DNA from 2 places in the Lysinibacillus pakistanensis genome. Region 2 is predicted to be linked to the other one. Evidence: riboswitches for the same ligand, from Rfam matches in the RefSeq annotation. Region 2 holds a riboswitch; the other holds the start of a gene.
The links. A riboswitch is a leader RNA that binds a small molecule or an ion and turns the genes downstream of it on or off. The one in region 2 is predicted to bind thiamine pyrophosphate.

Region 1 (4,046 bases), 990 kb from region 2:
TTTATGTTGATGACAGATACAAGCTTTACATTAACAGCTTATGGATGGAACGGCTTTGGTCTTAGCAATCCTCTATGGGCAGTCATTTTATTGACAGTTGGTGTTGCCATCGCATTACATATGCGCTTCCATCATTTCGATATTATGTATCCATCTGTTTTTATTTGGGCTTATATTGGAATCGCGTTACATAATGGTTTTGAAGAGCTACTTGTAACAACAGCTGCTTTATTTTTATGTGGTGTACTATTAGTCGGTATACTTTTCATAAAAAAAAATCCTGCCCCCCAAAAATAATTGGGTAGCAGGATTTTTATTATGCCTCATCTAATGAAGTTAGAATAATTGGTTTGTCTTTTGTCACAATGATCGAATGTTCGATTTGGGCAACTAGTGATTTATCTGGTGTAACAAATGTCCAGCCATCACCAGCTTCAACAATATGCTCTGCCTTTGCCGAGATAAAAGGCTCAACCGCAAGTACCATGCCCTCTTTCATAATGGTAGAATCCCATGCATCATAATAGTTTAAAATATGATTTGGCTCATCATGTAAGGAACGACCTAAGCCATGACCTGTTAAGTTCATAATCACCGTTAAGTCATTGGCATATGCTTCTCGCTCAACAGCTTTTCCAATTTGATTTAATTTTGACCCAGCTTTTACTTTTGTCATTGCACGATCGAAGGCACTTTTTGCCACACGACATAGTTTTTCTTTATCCTCATAGCCTGCACCCACGACAAATGAAATTCCAGTATCTGCAAAGTAGCCATTTAATGAACCAGATACATCAATATTGACAATGTCTCCCTCTTGAATTACGCGTTTTCCGGGAATACCGTGAGCTACTTCCTCGTTGACACTGATACATGTATATCCTGGGAAGTCATATTCTCCTTTAGGTCCAGAAATTGCACCTGCCTCAGAAAACATACGACCGGCAATTTCATCGAGTTCAAGTGTTGTTACACCAGGTTTTGTCGCAGCCTTCATTGCTTCACGAATTTCGGCACAAATACGACCGATTTTTTTAAAGGCTTCAATCTCTTCTTGTGTTTTTACAATCATTTATAACGTCCCTTTCATCTAATATCTACACTTTAATATAACATAACTTGTTTGACATAAAACGCTAAACGCTTTAAATATTGTATGCCCTCATAAATTGCAAAGTGCTGAAATGTAACAATATTTCTACAGCGAGTAAAACTTATAATAGCCAAATCCTAAATACGATACAAAAAACCCTCCACTACTGTGAAGGGTAGAGTATTTATGATTTTCGTTGCATTAATTGTGGTGCTGCTGTAAATAATAGAACACCGACAATGGCAGTTAAAACTGTTGCTGGTAGCATATATGTTCCATTATAAATGATTGAATAAATCCATGCATTTTGATCGCCAGCATACTCTGAGAAAAATACTGCGCCAGCAACGGTATGTGCTGCATAGCGTAAAAAACCTGCCAATACAGTTCCTACAATAATATATAGCGCCATTTTCGTTTTGTTTAGATTATTTGCAGCCTCAAGCACTGGTCGACGTACAATTGCGACCAAGCCGACTACCGTAAAGGCAACGCCATAATCGAGTAAGCCCTGAAGCCAATGTACAATTGTAGGACCAAACATTGTTTGCATAACACCAATAAGAAAGCCCGTTGTCAGTCCAGGCAAAAGCCCCCAACGGAAGGCTATTAAAATTATTGGTACCATCACTAGACTAACAGAGCCACCTTGTGCCCATACTTTAAAGGAAATCTGATCTAGCACAAGACCAATTGCTGCAAATATCGCAATCTCCACAAGCATTAAAAGTCTTTTTTTGTCCATTTTATTCTCTCCTTTGTTCCGATGTAGGATACAAGAGCAGGAATAGAAATCAAATTACTTTTTGACTCTATCTGGCAAAAAAAAAACAATGCCAGGACAGAGCCTCACATCGTACAAGTGTCGGTTTCTATCCACATCCCTACGCAAGTGTTAACTTACAGGTTCAAAGAGTTAAGGCATTACGTGCCTAGTCTCAGCTGACATCATCAGCTCCCCTTGTGGTCGTTACATCTTTTTTATTTGAACAACCTCATTGTACGCAAATACGGATATGATTACAACTCTAATTTCACAATATTTTTTGAAACTTTGCTGTTTTTCATGCGTAAATATTAAAAAAGGAGGTACAACTATGGAGAACCAAAAAATTTTATCTGCCTTTAGTTATCTTAGCGTTTTTTTCGCACCCTTTATTGTGCCGTTAATTGTTTACTTTGTTTCTAAAGATAGTGACGTAAAAAGACACTCTATTCGAGCACTTATTTCGCATTTAATCCCAGTTGTATTTGGTATCATCTTCTTTGCTGTTTTTGTCTTCTCAACTATATCCTTTAACACTTTTGACCCAGAATCAGGTAGTAATACATTTATAATCGTTTGGTTTGCATCATTTGCCATTTACTTACTCGTCTCACTAGGGATTGTTATTTGGAATATCGTGCAAGCGGTTCGTGTTATTCGTTAATGTTTCATTTCTAACATAAAAAGGTAGAACTAATAGTAAAAGGAGCTGTTATTTTATGAAAGTATCTAAAGTTGTCAAAACCGCCGTAAAATTAGCACCTATCGTTATACCCATTGTAAAAAAGGTAATTGCTGCGAAGAAAGGAGCCCCTTATTCTTCCAAAGACAGCTATAAAAAATAATCTAAACTCATTTTAAGGTAAATATCTAAATTAAAAATCTGCTCTCTTTTACTGGTAAGCGTCAATCCAATCCCTTAGGATTTGAAACGCTTACTTTTTTTATTGCAGATTCTTTTTTTGCCTTCATAACTGTATTCTTATACTTGGTATAGCAGATTTATATTAAAATAGGGTTTAGCACTACAGATGAGGGGTTGTTTAAAATAAATAGCGAAAAACAATTAATGAGCTTGGTTAATGCAGCACAGGTCCTAACTTCAACACTCGATATTAACCAAGTATTAGAAAAACTGATGAGTGAGGTGCTGCATGTAATTGAAGGTGCTGATGCAGGGGTATTGTTTATGTTGAATACAGAAACTAATCGTCTTGTAGCCAAGCATGCCATTGGCTATGACCTGGCTTATTTAAAAAAGATTCACCTTGCCTCCAATGAAGGGATGACTGGAAAGGTATTTTCCCAAAAACAAGCGTTTAGATTCCACTCTAGCAGCGATGTTACAGAAAGCATGGCGGATTTATTTCCACAGTATGAAGAAAACTATACAAAAGCAGTTGGTAATTTTTCTTACCCCAAAAGTGCTGTTTGTGCTCCACTTCTTGATAAAAGTAACTCATGCATAGGGGTATTAACAATCGTCAATTTTTCAGGAGATACACAGTTTGAAAATAGCGATTTAACGATGTTACAAGCATTTGCAAACCAATCCTCAATTGCGATTGAAAATGCAAAATTATTTACTCAAAACGAACGCTCTAAACGTATTTATAATGCGTTAACACAGGTTTCCTTAACACGTGGTCGTCTAAGCGATATGATTGATACGCTTGCATCATTACTAGGTCAGTCTGTAGCTATTATGACAGATTTTTACGATTTACTTATCGCATCTTCTCCTACAGCTAAGTTTGCTACTGATATTTTAAAAGAACAAACATCAATGCATCTTGATAAAGTTGTACAGCACTGTATACGACATCAAGTATACATACCAATCAAAGATGAAACGTATGTAAGTTATTTGTTTCCTATTCATACAGAGCGGGGTGTTATAGGAGTACTATTAATCGTTATGAATCATCATTTACAGATGGACCCTTTAGATTTATTTGCAGTGGAGCAGGCAAGTGCACTATTTGCCTTACAGTTAGCAGAGGAGGAAAAGGAGCTAGAAAATTCCTTTAAATATGATGGATATTTGCTACAACAGCTTTTAAGCTCAAATTTCAATGCCTTTTATAAACGTCAAGAAATTCATCAAACTTCTCATTACTTATGTGCTACCCTACAACTTGATGGGAGTTCATATCATGTTGCTCAAACTAAAAAAATGCAGCACCA
Region 2 (4,046 bases):
AGTAAGGAAACCTATCAAATTGGAGATATTATAGAGGATATACCGTATGAAAGTGTTGTAAAAACAATTTCTAATAATGAGGATGGCTTTAGTGAGTAGGTGAGCATGGCAAAGGCTTTTCAATTGTCGCAGAAGAAGTGAAAAAGCTGGCAGAGATGACAAAGCTGTCGGCAGAAGATATTCGTCAGCATATATATGAATTTAAAATCGTGACAGAAACGGTTTTAAAAGAAATGGACCATAGTACTGTTGAAGTTAAAGTGGGGGTCCATTAGGTAATGGCCATTAGTGAAGAGTTAGATCATTTGTTTGAAGCAGTAAAAGTAGTTGAGGAAGATGTACAAAATGTTTTTGAGGTTACAAACACAATGTCTAAAAACACGAACATTGTCTTAACAGCATTAGAGCAAACGAATGAGGTCACTGAGGCTGTTCTGTTAGAAACAAAGGAAGTAGCCGATGCATCAAAGTTACAAGAATCAACATTGAGCCAGCTAAGTAGTACGATTCATGAATTAACGGAGTAGGTAAAGCGTTTAGAGTTTATGAAGCAAAAATATAAACTCTGAAGGAAAAAATAGTGATGAAGCTTCCATCTCTTAGCAATATCTGTTACACTAGCATCAAACTTAATAGCATTGACTAGGGGAGTCTGATGAGTCAGGCTGAGAGGGAAACGCATAGAGGTTTCTTGACCCTTTGGACCTGATCTGGCTCATACCAGCGTGGGAAAGTTAAGAAATTATTGCGTGCTCTTTACAATGCGATAATTATACCTTTTACAATCATAGCCGGATCCAAAATTTTTTGGATTCGGTTTTTATTTTTATTGGGGTGAGCTAGATTCGGTCCTTGTATGAATTTTCTATAAGGGAGAGAAGTAGGTCATGACAACAGTTAGCGAAAAGAACATTACGATTATGTCGAGCTTTGAGGGTAGTAAAAAGGTTTATGTAGAGGGTTCGAGACCGGATATTTTGGTGCCGATGCGTGAAATTGCATTAAGTCCAACGACTGGAAGCTTTGGAGAAGAGAAAAATGCTCCAGTTCGTGTGTATGATACGAGCGGTCCATATACTGACCCTGCCTATAAGGTAGATATTACTAGGGGCTTACCAGCGTTGCGAAGTGAATGGATTAGAGAGCGAGGGGATGTTGAGGAGTATATAGGGCGAACTATTAAACCGGAGGATAATGGCTTCCGTAATGCTGATGATCCACGTATTCAAGAAAACGTTTTTCCTGAGCTATCTAGGAAACCTATACGTGCGAAAAAGGGGAGAAATATCACACAGCTTCATTATGCACGAAAGGGAATTATAACACCGGAAATGGAGTTTGTAGCGATTCGTGAAAATATGGAACCTGAATTTGTTCGCTCTGAAATTGCAGCGGGGCGTGCGATTATGCCTTCTAATATTAATCATCCTGAGGCTGAGCCAATGATTATAGGACGTAGCTTCCATGTGAAAATTAATGCTAATATTGGGAATTCAGCAGTATCATCTTCTATTGCAGAAGAGGTGGAGAAAATGACTTGGGCAACACGCTGGGGTGCTGATAATATTATGGATTTATCGACTGGTAAGCACATTCATACGACGCGTGAATGGATTATCCGTAATGCTGCGGTGCCAGTTGGAACAGTGCCAATTTACCAAGCACTTGAAAAGGTAAACGGTGTAGCTGAGGATTTAACATGGGAGGTGTATCGTGATACGTTAATCGAGCAGGCAGAGCAAGGCGTTGACTACTTCACGATTCATGCAGGCGTACTGTTGCGTTATGTGCCACTTACAGCAAATCGTGTGACAGGCATTGTGTCACGCGGAGGTTCAATTATGGCGCAATGGTGCTTATATCATCATCAAGAGAACTTTTTATATACACATTTTGAAGAAATCTGTGAAATCATGAAAACATATGATGTTGCCTTCTCGTTAGGGGATGGCTTACGTCCTGGATCGATTGCAGATGCTAATGACGAGGCACAGTTTGCAGAGCTTGAAACGTTAGGAGAATTAACACAGATTGCCTGGAAGCATGATGTACAGGTGATGGTGGAGGGGCCAGGCCACGTGCCGATGCATTTGATTAAAGAAAATATGGACAAGCAATTAGAGGTGTGCAAGGAGGCTCCGTTCTATACTTTAGGACCACTGACAACAGATATTGCCCCTGGCTATGATCATATTACATCTGCTATTGGTGCGGCAATGATAGGTTGGTTTGGTACGGCAATGCTATGCTACGTGACACCAAAAGAGCATCTAGGCTTACCAAATCGAGAGGATGTTCGTGTAGGGGTGATTACGTATAAAATTGCTGCACACGCGGCTGATTTAGCGAAGGGGCATCCGGGAGCACAGCAGCGAGATGATGCACTTTCAAAGGCACGTTTTGAATTCCGTTGGCGCGATCAATTCAACCTGTCTTTAGATCCAGAGCGTGCAGTTGAATACCATGATGAAACATTACCAGCAGAGGGGGCAAAAACTGCGCACTTCTGTTCAATGTGTGGGCCTAAGTTCTGTAGTATGAGAATCTCACAGGATATTCGTAATTATGCAAAAGAAAAGGATTTAAATACGACAGAGGCAATTCATCAAGGGATGCAGGAAAAGGCTGAGGAATTTAAGAAAGCAGGCAGTCAGATTTATCAATAATATTGTAATGAAGGTTTGTGTCTATTTAGGCACAAACCTTTTTCGTTGAATAAAAAACTCCATGTGAAGTGTTGCTCACATGGAGTTAAAGTTGGATTTGGATATCAATAATAGGTGGAAAAATTAAACGTTAGATGGTTGTTTCACGTATGGATTAGAAAGATCCATACCTTCTAAAGAAAGACCCATTGCTTTTGCTACACCCTCACCATATGCTGGATCAGCTAAATAGCAGTGAAGAATATGGCGACGTTTGATGAACTCTTCAACAGGTGCCATATCATTTGCTGTATTTTCGAATAGGCGTTGTTGTTCTTCTGCAGTCATAAGACGGAATAGTTTACCTGGTTGCTCGAAGTAGTTGTTATCATCTTCACGGAAGTCATGGATACCTGCGTTACCATCAATGCGTAATTCAGGCTCTTTATAGTCTAAGTTATGCTCCCATTCGCCGTAGCTATTTGGTTCATAGCCTAAAGTTGAACCAAGGTTGCCGTCAAAACGTATAGCGCCATCACGATGGAAAGTACGGAATGGACATTTTGGAGCGTTTACTGGAAGCATATAATGATTTACACCTAGGCGGTAGCGTTGTGCATCTGCATAAGCAAAGATTCGTCCTTGCAACATTTTATCTGGTGAGAAGCTAATACCAGGAACAATGTTTGATGGAGCGAATGCAGCTTGCTCAACCTCAGCGAAATAGTTGTCTGGGTTTTTATTTAATTCGAATTCACCGACAGGAATTAATGGGAAATCTTTTTTATACCATACTTTCGTTAAATCAAATGGGTTATATGGTAGTTCACGAGCTTGTTCTTCAGTCATTACCTGAATGTACATTTTCCATTTAGGGAAATCACCTTGCTCAATAGCACCGTATAAATCACGTTGTGAAGATTCACGGTCTTTACCGACTACTTCCTCTGCTTCAGCACCTGTTAAATTTTTAATGCCTTGCTCTGTGCGGAAGTGGAATTTTACCCATACACGCTCATTTTCAGCATTGATAAAGCTATACGTGTGAGAACCAAAACCATGCATATTTCGGTAACCAGCTGGAATACCACGGTCAGACATTACTATTGTGACTTGGTGAAGTGCCTCTGGTAGTGAAGTCCAGAAATCCCAGTTCGAGTTTAAGTTTTTCATATTTGTACGTGGGTCACGTTTTACCACGTGATTTAAATCTGTAAAGTGTAATGGATCACGGAAGAAGAATACAGGCGTATTGTTCCCAACTAAATCCCAGTTACCTTCTTCTGTATAAAATTTAAGGGCAAAGCCACGAATATCTCGCTCAGCATCTGCTGCACCACGCTCACCTGCAACTGTAGAGAAGCGTGCAAACATTTCTGTTTTCTTCCCAATCTCTGAGAA

Region 1: linked by a shared signal. The riboswitch ahead of thiT (energy-coupled thiamine transporter ThiT) and the one ahead of thiC (phosphomethylpyrimidine synthase ThiC) in region 2 are both predicted to bind thiamine pyrophosphate.

Annotation. Positions count from the first base shown of each region.
Region 1 is NZ_CP126101.1:4,514,625-4,518,670, forward strand. It holds gene QNH24_RS22565 (TspO-related membrane protein) at 1-297, shown strand, start outside; gene map (type I methionyl aminopeptidase) at 317-1,072, opposite strand; gene thiT (energy-coupled thiamine transporter ThiT) at 1,278-1,838, opposite strand; TPP riboswitch at 1,958-2,065, opposite strand; gene QNH24_RS22580 (magnetosome magnetite crystal formation protein family) at 2,191-2,523, shown strand; gene QNH24_RS22585 (hypothetical protein) at 2,579-2,704, shown strand; gene QNH24_RS22590 (helix-turn-helix domain-containing protein) at 2,899-4,046, shown strand, end outside.
Region 2 is NZ_CP126101.1:250,227-254,272, forward strand. It holds gene QNH24_RS01180 (hypothetical protein) at 1-99, shown strand, start outside; partial or broken gene QNH24_RS01185 (methyl-accepting chemotaxis protein) at 111-275, shown strand; gene QNH24_RS01190 (hypothetical protein) at 279-527, shown strand; TPP riboswitch at 635-749, shown strand; gene thiC (phosphomethylpyrimidine synthase ThiC) at 888-2,666, shown strand; gene QNH24_RS01200 (catalase) at 2,790-4,046, opposite strand, start outside.